Symmachiella dynata: one gene and its partner. The protein of the gene in region 1 binds, or shares a complex with, the protein of each later gene. Links are inferred from orthologs where the notes say so. Each region holds a gene or a part of one and is shown on either strand. Other genes may lie near its edges.

Region 1 (8,510 bases):
CTTGCATCGAAAGGTCTCGCGCAGAGACGCGAAGGCGCAAAGAGTTATACTGCGGAGGGAAGGTGACGTGGTCTGTTGATTGGTCGCGCGCGGTTCCAATGGAATCTGTGTCGTTACTGTTTTTTAGGAACACCGGTTCTCAGCGGTCCCCTTAGTCTTCTTTGCGGCTCTGCGTCTTTGCGCGAGGTTTTTTGAAGAGGCTCATCTCTCGTCCTACATCGCAAGGTGCGTCGCGACGCACCCTACGTTGTCGGTGGTGATGATTATTTTGCGGCGGTGGCTGAGGGCGGTTTGTAGCCGGGGGCGGCGATGAAATTCAGTAAGCTCTTGCCGTCTTCGGCGTTCCAAACGCGGATTTCACCGTCGTAGCTCCCGGTGGCGACTCGCTTGGTGCCGGGGTGGTAGGTGATTGTGTAGACCCAATCATTATGGCCTTTGAATTCGTGAACGGCCTTGCCGTCGGCTAGGGTATGCTCGTGCCCTAGTTTGTCGGCGCCGCAGCTGAAGATTTTCCCTTCGGGTGTGACGACGATTTCATTGATCTCGTTGCTGAAGCCAGCGATCTCTCGAATTTGTTTGGCGTTTTCGGGGTTCCAGATACGGATTTTTTTGTCGCGGCCGGCGGTGATAACTTGCTTGTTGTCGCCGCTGAAAGCGACGCCGAAGACTGGTTCTCCGTGGGACGAGAAGGTGACGAGTGAGTCTCCTTTAACGGCATCGAAGACTTTGGAGGTTTTGTCCCGGCTGGCGGAGGCGAGTTTAGCACCGTCAGGCGACCAGGCGAGGTCCATCACCCAGTCGGCATGGTCCTCGATGATCAACTGTTGTTTTCCAGTGGCGACTTCGAAGACACGAATCGCCCGGTCGGCACCACCCACGGCCAGACGCGTTCCGTCGGGGCTGAGTTTTACGGTGTAGATAGAATCTTGCGATGTGACGAAATCGCGTAGCAGTTTTCCGGTGGCGACATCAAACAATTTGACTTCACCCATCTGCGCGGGTGTGCCGGCAGCGACGGCAATTGTTTTTCCATCGGGGGCAAAGTCGATTCCGTAAACGCGTTCGGCCAGATTGCCGATGCGGGCTGTCCGTTTGCCGTCGGCGGCATTGAATAGCAGCACCTCATGATATCCGGCGCTGGCCAATGTCTTTCCATCGGGGCTGTAACGCAGGGCCGTAATCGGCATCGGCACGCGATACGATTCGGGGGATGCGGGTTGTGGCAATTTGGGAATAATCGTTGCCAGCGAAGCGTCCGGGCTGACGCCCGCATCGATCACGGCGCCCAGGTCGATCCATTTTTTGACGATGGCGATTTCTTCATCAGTCAGCGGGTCGCTGTCTTCGGGCATCGAACCATCTTCGATCAGCAAGAACAGGTTGGAGTTTTCGCCATCGTGGGGAAGCACCGTATCTCCCTGTTCTCCTCCTTTGATGATGCCGGCGAACGATTCCATGTTGTAACGACCTTTGGCCGTCCGCGCGTTGTGGCAGGCGAGGCAGCGTTTGGCGAAGATGGGAGCGACTTGTTCCGAGAACATCACAAACTGGTCGGTCTTGACCATTGCCCGTTGCGAGGCTTGTAGCTTGTTGACGTGTTCGGTTGTGATCGTGTTGAGCGCCAACTGCAATTTGGCCGTTTCGTCTCTGACCGGTTGAGCGTCCGCATCCGCTTTCTTGACTGATTCAGCGGCTTTGGCGACCGTAGTTTTGAGTGTCTCAATCTGGGCCGTTACGGCGGTTACGGCAGCCGTGGCGTCGGTGGCGGCTTTTGTTGCTGCTGCGGCAGCGGTTTGAGCGTCCTTATTTTTCTTTTCGGCTGCTGCGAGGGCAGCGGTCGCGGCGGTGATTTTTTCGGCATCCGCTTTGGCAGCGGCGGCGGTGCTGGCGGCGACTTTTTCTGTGAGCGTTTTGAGTTCAGCCAATTCTTTGTTTTCAGGAGCCGTTGCTGCTGCGGCGGCGGCGCTGGCCGCTGTCCCGGCGGTGGCCTTGGCCGTTGCGGCGGTCATTTGAGCGGCTTTCTCGGCGGCGGCTTTGGCATCAGTGGCGACTTTGAGTGCGTCGGCGGCTGCCTTGGCAGCGGCATCGGCAGCGGTTTTGGCCTCGGTGGCTTTCTTGGCAGCCTCGGTTTTGGTCGGCAAGTCTTTTTCAGCGGCTGCAAGATCCGCCTTGGCTTTCCGCTCAACTGTCTTTGCGGCTTGCAAGGCGGTTTGCAGAGCCTTTAGTTTTTCGTTGGAGGCTTGGAAGACCTTTTCCGCTGCGGCGCGACGCGTTTCTGCTTCGGCGGCCACGGCGGTTAATTCGACAACGATTTCCTGATCGATCAGTGGCTGAAGTTTGGCCAGTTCGGTTTGCACTTCCTGGTTTTTCGTCTTTGCGGCTTTTTGGGCGGCGACTGTTCCGGCCTGTGCATTCTTTAAGGCTTCTTGCGCGGTGATCAGTGCGTCGGCTGCTTTTTTAGCAGCTTCGGCAGCCTTCGAGGCGGCGTCGCGTGCAGCGTCCGCAGCCTTGGCCAACGTCTTTTCCTGCGATGCGATTTTGCTAGCAGCTTTCTTGGCGGCAGTGACCTTGGCGGCGGCGGCATCCGCTTGCTGCTTGAGAGTCGCGGCCTTTTCGCGCGCGGTTGGTTCTGCGGCGGAGAGCGGACCTGCAAGGGCGATGCAGACAACTCCGGCAATCACAACGGACAACTGAACTGGCTTAGGTGTCCACAGCATGGCTTGACGCTCCCCAATTGAATGTCATCCGCAAATACTGGCAATAATCTCCAGCCGCATTCGGTGATTGTGTCGAATCAAACGATTCTGCGGGCGAAGATTGCTAGGTATGGATGGAAAAATCTGGTGTGATCGATGCCGCTGAGTTGCCCAGCGACGGAGTGTTTCGCTCGTCACAACAGCCATAGGCGGCAGATCTTAGCGAAAGCCGATTGTCATCGGCACGTTCTCCAGTTTACCAGATCAAACCAACCGGATTCCAGCCTGAGATCGGCCGTGCTGCCTGGATTCTAGAGAAAATCCATTGCATGCCGGACGAACCGATGCGGGAGGCACCCAGGGGGGCAGGGCGTGGGATTTGTTGAAAATCAGCGATGCAAACGGGTGACCGGTTGTCGCGTCAACGGCAATGCACCGCCGCATGCACACGCTGAAGGGTGCTCCTCGGGGCGTACGTTCCCCTTGTCGGCGCGAAGAATCTTCGCACGACATGCTGATTGTCTGACCCGCAGGTCTCAAAGGACCGGTGCAGCAGCCTCCAAACGATGCAAGCGTGTTGGAGGCTGCGCGGCAGGTCAAAAAGCGAGGAGCCGGGGCCACCGGTGCGGCGCCGACAGGTTCTGCCCACAAAAGAACAAAGTACCGCCGGAATTAGCCTTTACGGTGACGGATCTTGCTGCGCATACGCCGTTTTTTTCGCCCGATTTTCCGCCGACCTTTGCCTGTCTTCTTCGTACCCATTCGCGAATCGCTCCTCCGCCAGCTTCTGTTGTGTTCTATCGAAAAACAATGGAATCCCGACTCTTAACACACTTTCGTCAAATCTTCAAGAGTTGTACAGGATCTGGGATCAATTGATATTCTTCGGTTTGATACTGATCGTAGGATGGCTGAGGACGATTTCAGAGAGTCGCAGGGGCCAAATTCGTAGCCAGCCTACTCAACACGACTTGAATCGAGTCCATTGTTCAGCGGCCGATGACCCGATAAAGTAGCTCATTCGTGTACGTTGTCGACGTACGTCTCCACTTAAATTGGCCAACCCTCAAGCCTGTCCCCTCAAGCCTCAAGCCTCAAGCCTCATTATGATCGTCAGTTGGAATTGGTTAAAAGAATACGTCCCCCTCGAGATGTCGGCCGATGATTTGACCGACAAGTTGACCCTTTCCGGTTTGAACCTCGAAGGGACCGAGGCGTTTCCCGAGGATTTGGGGATCGACCTGGAAGTCACCAGCAATCGCCCCGATTGTCTGGGGCATCTCGGTGTGGCTCGCGAAATTGCGGCGCTGTACGACAAACCAATCACAATTCCCGACGCCCAGCCGAGTGAATCGGCGGCCAAAACGGCCGAAGCGACGTCAGTTGAGATCGAATGTGACGACCTGTGCCCGCAATATATCGCCCGCGTCGTGCGGGGCGTGAAAGTGGCGGAGAGTCCGGATTGGCTGAAGAGCCGGTTGGAGACACTCGGTATTCGTCCGATCAACAACATTGTTGACATATCGAACTACGTGTTGATGGAGTGCGGACAACCGCTGCACACATTCGACATGGATAAGCTACACGAAGGCCGGATTGTCGTTCGCCGCGCGCAGCCGGGGGAAAAACTGACGGCGATCGATCAACGCGATTATGAACTGCAGCCGGAGATGTGCATCATCGCCGACGCCGACCGACCGGTGGCGATTGCCGGCGTGATGGGCGGACTGGAAACCGAGATCAGCGCTGCAACGACCAATGTACTCATCGAGGTCGCCGATTTTCGCCCGCTGTCGATTCGCAATACTGCCCGCGTGCTGAATCTGCATAGCGACTCGTCGTATCGTTTCGAACGCGGCGTCGATCCTCACGGCATGGACTGGGCGAGTCGTCGCTGTGCGGAATTGATTTTGGAACTGGCCGGTGGGGAACTGCTGGAAGGAGCCGTGGTTACCGGTGCGGGGCGGACGCCGAACAGCGACCCGGTCGAATTGCGTTTTTCGCAAATTTCGCGAATCCTGGGAATCGACGTCGAACCAAACGAGGTCGTCCGCATTCTCACCGACCTGGGATTGGAACTGCAGGGCGAAGCGAGCGCCGCCTCTTGTCGATTCGTTCCGCCTTCCTGGCGGCGTGATTTGACACGGGAAATCGACCTAATTGAAGAGGTTGCCCGCATTTATGGATATGAACAGATTCCCGAAGACGTGCTCGTGCCGCTGACCGCCAGCAGCAAGCGGGTCTTCGACCATGTCGCCGACCGCGTGCACAACGCGCTCAACGGCAACGGTTATTTCGAGTCGATCACGATGACTTTCGTCGACGACGATTTACTCGCGCTGTTCCGTCCGACTGGGGAAGGCGAACCGCTGCGCGTGGAACATTCGTCGCGCAAACGGGAAAACATCTTGCGACAAAGTCTGATTCCCAGTTTGCTGCAATCGCGCCGCGAAAATGAAAAACGGGGCACGTTCAATGCACGGTTGTATGAAATCTCCAACGTCTATCTCGCCGCATCTCCGGGTGATCGAAGTGGGGAGCCGACACGACTGTCACTCGTCAGCGGCGATTCCTTTTTCGATGTGAAGGGGATCGTCGAATTGTTGGCCAAGGCGGTGAATCACCAATCGCTGGTCGAAGTTCGTCCGTGCGAGCTCCCAAGTTTCGCTGCGGGGCGGGGCTGTGAGGTCTTGCTCAACGGCCAGTTGTGGGGTTGGCTGGGAGAAATCGCCGCTGATATTAAAGACAAGTTGAATCTGCGCGACGATGTGACGGTGGCGGAGTTGGATTTCGGTATGTTGGACCGCACAGCGGACCTCACCCCGCAATTCGTCCCCACGCCGCAATATCCATCCAGCGACCGAGACTTGAATTTCATTCTCGACGATGCGACGACCTGGCAGCAGGTCGCACAAACCGTCAAAGCGGCCGCCGGCCCGCTGTTGGAAGATTTGCGATTCGACAGCCAGTTTCGCGGCAAGCAAATCCCGACCGGGAAAAAGAGCTACCTGCTCACAGCCCGCTACCGCGCAGCAGACCGCACGCTGACCGCCGAAGAAGTCGATGCCTCGCAACAAGCAGTCATCGCCGCTTGCCGGGAGCAATTGGGAGCGGAACTGCGCGGCTAAGCGAATAGTCGCCAGCCCAGAAGCCGCTTCGAGATATTATCGCCGAGCGTATTCGCTAGTTTGGCTTTGCGATTGCAGGCGGCGCGACGATAAATTCGACTTCGCGTTTGTTCGTTATAATGAATTTCACGTCAATCGACGTAGATCCCGGTGAGGGTTCGAAAAACCAGTACGTCTTACCTTCCTCCTCGGTAACTTTCCCCGGAATTTGTTGATTCAAGTTGTCGAGACCCAGAATTCGCAATTCCTGAAGCCGTGTGAGTAGGGGCAGTTTCAGCACCAGATGGGGTATATCAGATTTGATTGTTCGCAGGTGTTGATTGCCATCAGTAGCTAACTCCACTTCAATTCTAACATTTTTCTCGTTGACCCAAACTCCTGAATCGTGAAAATGCCTTTGCCGACCAAGATTGGCGCCCAGTTCCTTATAGGTCACTTGGCCGGCGCCGCCGATCGATTCGACGCCAATGCTAGCGCCACCTACGGAACCAGATAAATGTAGCGATTTCACCTTACCGTCCGCTGGGAGGGGGATTGAGCCAGCATTCCAAGTTTCAATCGGCAGTGGCGGCGCGTCTTCCCTGCGAGCCAATCGTGCGACCACTTTCCACGCGGGCTCCAATGGTGACAGGATACAGTCATAGACGTCGCTGACGTTTCCCAACTCATCTTCCAGGTGCACATTTTCTAAACGCCATTGAGCAGATCGGTCATCGCTCGGCATGCTAACATCGGCAAACGCATTCAGTGCGTATCCCTTCGGCTGATGTGGAAGTTCCAATTTCAAATCCTTGAGTGACACTGAAAGATCGCCTGTCGATTTCGTGATAGGCAATGCTTTCGGAACCCAAGTGGAGTTCTTCGCCACTCCCGGGGATGGAACTTCAAACTCCGCAACAACTTTTCCCGTTGTATTGTGGACTTGTAGCGTGAATGACGTCCCAGCTGTGCGAAAACTTGGCAACATGCTGCTCGCAACGACAATATCATATTCGCCAGTTGAAATGCTTTGGAGCGGACGGTCCCCTCCCCATTGGCCGCCTGAGTTTGAACCATCCCAGAATCTATCTGAAAAGAATTCCTGGTGGGGAACGAAGTCCTTGACGACCCATCCATTCACATCCACTGCTGAGCAGCGTTGCCACCAGTCAAACCCCATCGCTTCTCCCGTTTCTCGGTTCCGTCGAGAAAACCACAAAACAATCGAATTCGCGCCGGTCTCGCGCTGTAAGGAATCGGGCGTTTTTCTAAATCCGAATGAAGGCAACAGCGAATTATCCAAACTCTCCAAGGGCAATTCATGGTGCTTGCCGTAAGTCACCGCACGTAGCGAGAGGATGGATCCATCAGGTAAATCTGCTTCGGCAATGTAGCCGCTAGGTGGAACACCCGCTGCCCACGGTGCCACGATAAGTACCGCAATTATCAAAACAACCACGACTCCGAAATACCAAAGGCGAAGCGTCTGGAATTGTGGGTTCTGTTCACTAGCCATATGGGAGTATCCTTAGCGCCAGGATGGGGCCCGATTTGTCTTATCCTATGAAAGAAATACGCACGATTCAACAAATTCCGAGTTAAACCGGTGGCGGAATCAAGCATTCAGTTGCCAGGAGTATCTGCGTCTTGAGGGCGATCTTACATATACCATGAAAAAAGGCCCCCAAACCGGAATTTGGGGGCCCGTGTCATTTGGCTATACAGTTTATTACTCAGACTTTTTATCGCCAAACGGCCGGCCGGATTCGAGTTGGTATTGGAAGTCGTCGCAGCCGAGGTTTTTCAGGTAATCGGCGATGGACCGAGCTCCGTCGTCCCATTCTCCCTTGGGAACCCAATTGAAGGTAACGACAAGTCCTTTGTCGGTTTTTTCATCGACCTTCAATCGCGGATCGTCGCCGACCGCTTTCATCTGTGGGGAGCTCATTGCTTTTTTGATCGTGTCGATCGCTTGCTGATTGGGAGCGATGAATTTCAGCGTCAGCGATGTCGGCAACGTCTGATCTTTGTCGGCGAATGGGAATGTATCGGGCGTGATGCCGACGTTCGTGGTGACTTTCAGTGGTACGGGCATGCCGACGTCGTAGGTCAACTCGGCAAAGAACGCCGTCCAGCCTTCCTTGGGAGTCTCCACGTGGGCGACGTAGACTCCGTCTCCCTGGTCTTTGAGTTCGGTGCTGGTGTAAATCGGTCCCACACTCTCGATGCGGAAGTCACGGCCTTTGGGGTTGGTCGCTTGCCAGAGGAGGACTTTTTCTGGTTTGTCGACGGTTTTGATTTCGATCGTGTTTTCAGCAGTCTGCTTCCAGGAAAACTTCGGCCCCTCCTCTTTGGCCAAAACGGTCAAATAGAAGGCAATCAAACTTTCAACAGCATCAGTGCCTCGCAGGGAATGGTCCGTGTTGGGAACGTACCGTAGGTACTTCTCGCCGATCAGGTCATCGAAGTAATATCGTGACAAGTCGGGAGGAAAGTATTGGTCTCCTGCTCCGTTGATGACGTATTTGGGCATCGTCAAACGATGACGGTAACTGTAAGGGTCGACCAACCCGTGCAGGGCGGCAATGCGGGGGTGATCACCCATCCGCATCAGTTTGTGCGCGACATAATCACCGACCGACGGTGAAAAGAAACCGTAGCAAGAAAAGTGGTGGTTCATCGACTTTTCGAGATTCAAAATGTCGAT
Region 2 (8,350 bases), 670 kb from region 1 along the record:
GCGGCAGACGTTTTTTTGCACGCGCAGGCTGGCTTTCCGAAACGGAAGTCCGCTATAATCCGCGACTTCTGAAGATATTCAAACCAATTTTTCATAGACTCTGGCGGCGGGATCATGCCCAAGCAGAAGACACACAAGGGAATTAAGAAGCGGTTCAAAGTGACTGCTACAGGGAAAGCCAAGCATCGCAAGGCTTTTCGTGGACATATCTTAGGGAAAAAGACCTCGAAGCGTAAAAGCGATTTGCGCCAGGATGGTGTGCTCGTCGGCGCCGAGGCGAAGCTGATCCAAGCCGCTTTGCGGCCAAGCAGTTAACGACGCACGTGTTCAGAATTGCCGTATTGGATTGAAGGCGGGCCACCTTGGTGGACAAGGCGCCAAGGCTCGCTTCGCCTTTGCAGAACAATTTTGCGGGGGGAATTTCCCCTGGGCAATTCATGCTGGGCAATACAGAAGATCTATGGGCCGGGACGCACTCCCGGAAATCCGCTCGAGCCACATCGCTGCACAATTTAGACAACAGGTAGTTTAGAGTCATGAGAGTTCGCAAAGGCGCCGCTCGTCGGCGTGCCAAAAAACGGTTATTCAAAGAGGCCCGCGGTAATTTCGGGGGCCGTAAAAACTTGACCCGTACGGTCAAGGAAACCCTCGTCCGCTCACGGGCATTTGCGTATCGCGATCGCCGCGTGCGGAAACGTGATATGCGCAGACTGTGGATCACGCGGATCACCGCCGCTTGCCGCAGTCGGGGCATGAGCTATTCCCGGTTTATCAACGGCTTGCTCAAAGCCGAGATTGCCCTGAACCGCAAATCGCTCAGCGAGTTGGCCATCCACGAGCCGCAGATTTTCGACGAACTGGTCGAACTGGCACAGGCTCAAGTCGCTGCTGCCGCTTAAACCGGCTGCCGGCTACTTGCTGGTCATCATGCTCATTTGCCGAACACGCAATTCCTCGGTCCCCGCCGCCTGCAAAGACGCGCGGGGATCGATTTATTTCGGTCCCATGATATCTCCCTCCGATTTCCGTAAACCTTCATCAAAACGGCCAAACCTCTGATGGAATCCGTCAAGCAGAAATTCGACGAGTACGCTCAGGAGGCAAAAGCTGCCATTGAAGCAGCGACTTCTCCTGAAGTCTTGGAAAAAATTCGGGTTGAGTTTCTTGGCGCCAAAAAGGGCCGGCTCCGCGATTTGCAATCGTTATTAGGTAAGGCAGACCCGGAACACCGCCCTGCCCTAGGCAAGCTGTTCAATGAAGTCAAAACAGCAGTGACCGCCTGTTACGATGAATACAAGAAACAGCTCTCAGCCCCGAAAACGACTGCCGCAGGGCTCGACATCACCCTGCCCGGTGCGGTGCCGCGATTGGGGAACCGGCATCCCCTGACGCAGACGATTGATGAATTCAAAGAGATCATGGGGCGGATGGGATTCACCGTCGCCTCCGGTCCTGAGATCGAGGACGAACACCACAACTTCGAAGCACTCAACATCCCCGACGACCATCCGGCTCGGGACCCGCTGGAGAATTTCTATCTAGCAACGGCAGAGACCGCGGCCGGCGGGCCGTTGTTATTGCGCAGTCAAACATCGACCGTGCAGATTCGCGTGATGGAACAGACCGAGCCGCCGATTCGTATTATTTCGTTGGGCCGCGTCTACCGCCCCGACACGATGGATCGCACGCACTCCTGCATGTTCCATCAAATGGAAGGCTTGATGATCGGCGAATCGGTGACGATGGCCGAACTGAAAACCGTGTTGCGGTTGTTCGCGCAAACTTACTTGGGGCATGACGTGCATGTCCGCTTTCGGCCCTCGTTCTTTCCCTTCACCGAACCCTCGGTGGAAGTCGACATGAGCTGGGGCGATGATTGGTTGGAGATTGGCGGCGCGGGGATGGTCGATCCGAATGTCCTGCGTTCAGTCGGCTACGATCCTGAGAAATACTCCGGCTTCGCATTCGGTATGGGTGTGGAACGGTTCTGCATGCGACGGCACAACATCCCCGACATCCGCGAGTTTTACACCAACGACGTGCAATTCCTGCAGCAGTTTTAACAAGTTGTGACCGTCGAACGTTGAACATAAAGTAGGGCAGGCTCCCGCCTGCCGTCATCATTCGCGGCAGGCGGGAGCCTGCCCTACAGAAACTTAGCGAGCGGGTTTAACTACAAGTCGGTTCAAAGGAGATACCAACGATGAGTGTACCAACAATTGCTCCCGGCACGACAAAAGTGGGTTGGATCGGCACCGGTGTAATGGGCCAAAGTATGGTCGGGCACCTGATCGACGCCGGCTTCGCAGCCACCGTTTATACTCGCACGAAAAGCAAAGCCGACGCGCTGATTGCCAAAGGGGCTGTCTGGGCCGATTCGCCCAAAGCAGTTGCCGAAGCCTCGGATGTGATCTTCACGATTGTTGGTTTTCCCAGCGATGTGCGGGAAGTGATGTTGGGCGAAGACGGCGCACTGGCCGGTTCAAAGGCGGGCAACGTGCTGGTGGATATGACCACCAGCGAACCGTCGCTAGCCATTGAAATCGCCGAAGCCGCGCAAGCGAAAGGCGTGCACAGCGTTGATGCCCCGGTCTCGGGTGGCGACGTGGGTGCGAAAGAGGCGCGGTTGTCGATCATGATCGGCGGCGACAAAGAAGTCGTCGAAGCGCTGAATCCCTGTTGGGAAGCAATGGGCAAAACGATCGTGCATCAAGGCCCCGCCGGCGCCGGGCAGCACACGAAAATGGTCAATCAAACGCTGATCGCCAGCGGCATGATCGGCGTCTGCGAAGCGTTGCTGTATGGTCACAAAGCGGGCTTGGATTTGCCAACGGTTTTGCAATCGGTGGCGACGGGTGCAGCGGGAAGTTGGTCGCTGTCGAATCTCGGCCCACGCATCATGGACAACAACTTTGACCCCGGTTTCTTCGTCGAGCACTTCATCAAAGACATGGGCATCGCCCTGGCCGAAGCCAAACGGATGGGCCTGTGCCTCCCCGGCTTGGCGCTGGCGCACCAGCTATATCTCTCCGTCCAAGCCACCGGCCACGGCCGCGACGGCACGCATGCGTTGCAACTGGCGCTGGCTGAGATGTCGGGAGTGGATTGGCGAAAGCGGTAGTGGTATTTGAAGAGCGCATGGCAGACCTGCTTGTCCGGATGTTGAAACGCATTGTCATGTGACGGGAGACCTACGGTCCGGTTAAGTGCGGGGTCAGGAGACCCGCGCACAACTTCCGAGCGATGGAATAATACTCACGCAAAGCCGCCAAGATCGCAAAGGCGATACGGGGATCATCTCATTCATGATCGATGGCGGCGTGGCGGGGATGCCGTTTCTGTGAGAGAATTGTTTCCGTCAGTTGGACGCGATTTACGCAAGCTGATGCCTAAGCGCATCGACGTCGCAAATTTCTTTGCGAACTTGGCGGCTTTGCGTGAGGCTTTTTTGTCCTGCGGCTAACTGGCACCCCACCGCAAAAGTAGGGTCAGCTGTGTGTACAGCCGGACCCTATGAGGCTTATTACACCCCAGACCATTGGCGAGACCTACAACGTAATGTCTGTTGGTTTCGCCCTTCCCCATTTGAATGCGTGGCGAGGTCGTATACGGTAGTGGTATTTAAAGAGCGCATGGCAGACCTGCTTGTCCGGATGTTGAAACGCATTGTCATGTGACGGGAGACCTACGGTCCGGTTAAGTGCGGGGTCAGGAGACCCGCGCACAACGTTGTGGCGGAAACGGTAACCATGCGGTCAAGGCTCTAATCCGATGCAACCGACGCCTCAATGGTGGATTGTCGACAAACTTAACATTCGAGACGTTGAGTTAGATTTCACTTCATCGAGCGGGGAACGGTTTAGTACGCAGGCGGTCTATGCCGGGGTCACCTGTCTGGTTAACGCACTGGACTATGTGCAGTTCCATGCTGATCCGACGCAAGTCATTGTCTGTGCGGAATGTGGGAACACGGGATGCGCGGCAGGTGGATGGATTTGCATTCGACGGTTCGGCGACTTCGTTGCGTTCTTCCCCGCTTTTAGCCAAATGTTTGACGCGTGGAACGACGCGTCGAAAGGCTTCGGAGAACCCGAGGAGTTTTCGCCACCACCGTATGTTGCGACGCACGGGATTCCATTGATCCCTTCTTGTGTCTACACGGAATGCAATACAGCAACGTCGGCTCTCCCTGGCTTGGATGCGATAAAGCCGATCACTGCAGGCGAAGCCGTTTGGCTAACCCAGTGGTTGGCTCCCTTGCATGTTCTCGGGAAAAATCCACGGCGGCCACGCCTGCTGCATGAGGCGATTCTAGCGGTAAAAGATGGCAACCTCATCGACGAAATCGACTGCCTGAGGCGATTTTTGGACGACAACTTTAACTCGTCCGCAGTACTTGCACCGGTCGCTACTTACGAGAACTCAATAATCGAATTCTATCTCGAAGGTCCCGGGACTCCAGCTTGGCGGCCACTCTCCCACATTGGAGATCGATTGGCTTTTCATTTTGAGCCCAACGCAACCTTGGACTTTTTGGTCGAAGATTCGTAAGCTTACCTCAAGTGCGGGGTCAGGAGACCCGCGCACAACGTTGCGGCGGATTGGCGAAAACGGTAGGAATCCGGTGGGCTGTGCGAACCACTTTTGTGATTTTTCGCAGCATTTATTTCGTTTTTTTGCCTTGCCTAGTAGGAGTCACATAATGTGACAGGCAATAAAAAGCGGAGGTACCCCCAAGTGGTTTCCGAGCGCGACGGAGATGCAACCACGACACGCTGTTATCGGATTGACCGGCAACATCTATGGTTCGGCATTTGCCAAACCATTTATTGCGGCGCCATAGCGATCGCCTGTTATTACGTGGCTTTTGTGGGGACCACAATCCCCGATTCTGATGCGGGTGGTCTCCGCTTATTTTCAGCTATTTTTTGGAGCTGTAGTATTGCGATCGGTCTGTTTCAGGTTCTCTCGTATTTCCGTGATCGCCTGATTCTTTCTCCGGATAGCATCGCGAAACGAGCTTGGACTGGAAAGACATCGTCGATTCAAAACGTTGATGTTTTGAGACTGATTTGGAACGAAAGCGGTAAAAGAAGGATTCGGCTCCAAACGGCTACGGCAACGCTCACGATCAATTTCTACGAATACCCGATTCGGGATGGTAAAGAAATCATCGCCTACGTCCGCCGCCAGTTTCCTGCGGAGATCCAACAAGGGTGGGACATATTTTGCCGTAGTGAACCGCAGCGTAACCGCTCGCCGCAATATCTCATTCGCATCACGACTGCCGCAGCTGCGCTGTTGTTTTTTGCCACCGCGATTCTGTCCAGCTTGTACGCATTCGGTCAGCAAACAGTCTTCTCGCTATTGGTAGGCTTCCTCTGTGGGACGGTAGGCCAATTGTTGTTGATGCGAGTTTTTCCTGTGATCGATGGCCCGAAATCCATAATGAAGTCTCAGGGCGATGAGGACATCACAGTTCAGGAAGACACTCGGACCTTTCGCAGTGATCAAAGTTATATCTTCAAAGGTCTATTAATCGTCGTTCTCTGCAGCGTCATAGGAATCTTCTCAACAGTAAGTGCAATTTTTGAGATGCTCGATTCCGAGCCTGGATCGATTGGCGCATTAATCTCTATGGCATTCATTTGGGGCGGGGCCGTCGCAGGTGGGATTTTTGTGATAATCTCAAGCGTTCGCGCACGACTGTATCTTTCCAAAACGGGAATTGTCCAGCAAGGTTGCATCGGTCGAGAATCGATACGTAGCGACGATGTGAGCCGAGTCCAATGGGGCGTACGTGCGGCGCGGAATGTCTTTATTTCGGGGGTTACGGGTGAAATCCAAATAAACGTTGATGGCTATCAACAATTTGAGCAAGATGAGATCATAGATTTCATCCGTAACATGTTCCCGGCAGAAATCCAAGAGAACTGGCTAACGTATTCCCAACGGGAAATTCGCCGTAAGGAATGGGAAGCTCTCCGAAGAGAACCGGAACAACCGTCACAGAAAAAGGCAATCGCATGTGCCCTGATCTTCTTTGTCGTCGCGGCAGCATTCGCTGCTGCCGGACTATGGGGAGTCGGGGCACCAGCGTTTGGAGTGGCCGCGTTTTGCGGCGTTGGTGGGATGTGGTACGGTTGGCGGATCTGGCAGCGATGGCGGATGAAGTCACAGTAGGATCCGCTACAGTGGACCGTTCAACACAGCATACTACTTTGCGAGCTTGGCGGCTTTGCGTGAGGCTTTTTTCGACCTGCGGCTGAATGGCATCCCAGTAGCACGAGATCCCAGCTCTCAACACCGCCCATCTAATGCATGACGGCGGGCTTCATGTTGGCGATTCGTACGACAAGTAGTCGTTGAAAATCTCCTTCCGTCGCAAGATCTTCATCTGCGGCTAAGGAGACGCTTTCGCCCGACGGATCGGCCGCTTTCTGTTGAGTGCGGCGGCGATACTCTTGCAGTTGTTGGTCATCCGCTTCGGTCCCGAAGTAGAATTGATGCCCCAACGTGCCGGGTTGGTCGCGGTTGCCGCCGATGACGACCCATTCTCCAACCATCATCCGCACCTGAAAACGATTCGGGTGAAAGATCTTCCGCTTCTGGCCGTGCTGCAAAGTGTAACTTCCGGCGGCAGCGGCAGTGAAACGGGGTGTTGCGTGAGAGTGATACATCACTGGCACAATTTCCAACTCGACCCAACCGTCTTGAGTCTTGCGAGCTGTGATCTGATATTTTCCCTGCGCCAATTCAAATTCGCGATAGGTCGTTTCCGCCCCTTCAGCAACTGCAACTTTACAACGAGTGAAATAAGGGCTGGCCGTTACTTCCGTCGGCGTGCCGTCGCGAACGACCACCGACTGTAACTTTGTGGGGCTGGGAGTCCAGGAGGCTCCCGATCTTGAGGCTGGCGGTTGCAGCAGTGTGACCAGAGAGTCGGGCGGTTGGGCGGCGGCGATGCCTACGCGAAATCCGTTGTCTCGGATCCGCTGCCAGCTCATCTCCTCATCGCCCGCCACGACTTGGTTGATATCATTCCACAGCCGTTCGCCGATGAGCGGGTCGTCGATCGGGCGGCGAATGTGTCCGATTTCCAGCTCGATTGCGTTGGGCGCCGCCGTGATGGGAGGAAGTTTGCTTTTCTCCGGTCCAGAGGCATCATCCGGCGCATCATCAAACACGTGACAGCCGGTTAAGCTGCACGTAATGACTAGCAACCAAAGGGAGCTCACAGAGTGCATCGAAACATCCACTGGTGAGGCAAAATTTCGCCAAAACGGGCGAGAGGCTGGGGAAAAGGGAGCGGGAGTGTACGGCAGATAAAAAGGAGTGTCAATCGGTGATATCTTGGCCGAATTCGCATGCTGCAACGCTAGAATCCGACGCATCGAGGCTGTATAATGCCCGCGACCTGTTCAACTCGTGGTTATGTGAACAGGTGTGCGCTTTGCTACCCAAGCAGGCACACAAACCAGGTGCGATGCTTGCGATTCCCTCACAGCAAAAAAAGCCGCACAAAAAACCACAACTCGTTTAATTGGGGGAGGTTAGTAATCAGCCCCCCAGCAGCCCAAGTGGCGGAATTGGCAGACGCGCTAGGTTGAGGGCCTAGTGGGAGTTAAATCCCGTGGAGGTTCAAGTCCTCTCTTGGGCACTTTAAGTGAAAGGACTTACGTCGATTTGGCGTGAGTCCTTTTTTCGTTTGGGGGCGGCAAATCTGCCGCCCATGACCCGCAAGCCACATTTGTGTGTCAGTTGAGTCGTGTTCCTTTATACTTTGAGAACTTTCTTTTTTGATCCCTAGGAGCCAACCCGTGATGAAAAAATCCGCTGCCACTGACGCGATGCAAAGCCGTTTATTTCTCTGCTGGAGCAGCTTATTGCTGGCGGTTGCCACTTTCATCACGTTGAGCATGTACGGGGAGTTGGCGTGTGCGGCGGAGGACGCTGCCGTTCAGCATTCTTTTCTCGGGGTCGGTCTTGCCAATCAAGCTGTGATTGTTGGTGAAGATAGGGAGGTGGAATGGAAATTTGAGATGCCGGCTAGTGATGGCTGGGTGCTGCCCAATGGCAACGTGTTGCTGGCGCTGTATGGGACGAAAGAATTTCCCAGCGGTGGCATTGTGGAAGTCGATCGCGAAACCAAAGAGATTGTTTTTCAATACAAGGCCCAGCAAAAAGAAACCAGCACCGTACAACCGTTGCCCAATGGCAAGTATCTGCTTGCCGAGTTGGGGCCCAAGCCGCGCGCTTTGGTGATCAACAGCCAGGGAGAAGTCGTCAAGTCGACGCCGCTGCAGTGTCAGACAGACAATGCCCATATGCAAACACGGATGCTGCGGGT

Evidence for each region.
Region 2: the proteins of pheT (region 1) and pheS are in contact, whole or in part, in a crystal structure (PDB 6P24), measured with the Escherichia coli proteins. The link is inferred for Symmachiella dynata from one-to-one orthologs.

The regions. Positions count from the first base shown.
Region 1 is NZ_CP036276.1:5,145,793-5,154,302, reverse strand. The notes cover bases 3,345-6,313. They hold pheT (phenylalanine--tRNA ligase subunit beta), read left to right. Parts: upstream 3,345-3,802; coding sequence 3,803-5,824; downstream 5,825-6,313. Other genes in these bases: Mal52_RS19535 (hypothetical protein), read right to left, coding at 5,880-6,313. Outside these bases: Mal52_RS19545 (c-type cytochrome domain-containing protein), read right to left, coding at 264-2,717; more of Mal52_RS19535, read right to left, coding at 6,314-7,319; Mal52_RS19530 (PhoPQ-activated pathogenicity-related family protein), read right to left, coding at 7,533-8,510.
Region 2 is NZ_CP036276.1:5,814,591-5,822,940, forward strand. The notes cover bases 252-3,060. They hold pheS (phenylalanine--tRNA ligase subunit alpha), read left to right. Parts: upstream 252-1,058; coding sequence 1,059-2,063; downstream 2,064-3,060. Other genes in these bases: rpmI (50S ribosomal protein L35), read left to right, coding at 252-315; rplT (50S ribosomal protein L20), read left to right, coding at 537-899; Mal52_RS21975 (NAD(P)-dependent oxidoreductase), read left to right, coding at 2,204-3,060. Also shown: more of rpmI, read left to right, coding at 115-251; more of Mal52_RS21975, read left to right, coding at 3,061-3,121; Mal52_RS21980 (hypothetical protein), read left to right, coding at 3,772-4,551; Mal52_RS21985 (hypothetical protein), read left to right, coding at 4,705-6,183; Mal52_RS21990 (hypothetical protein), read right to left, coding at 6,315-7,247; Mal52_RS22000 (beta-propeller domain-containing protein), read left to right, coding at 7,824-8,350.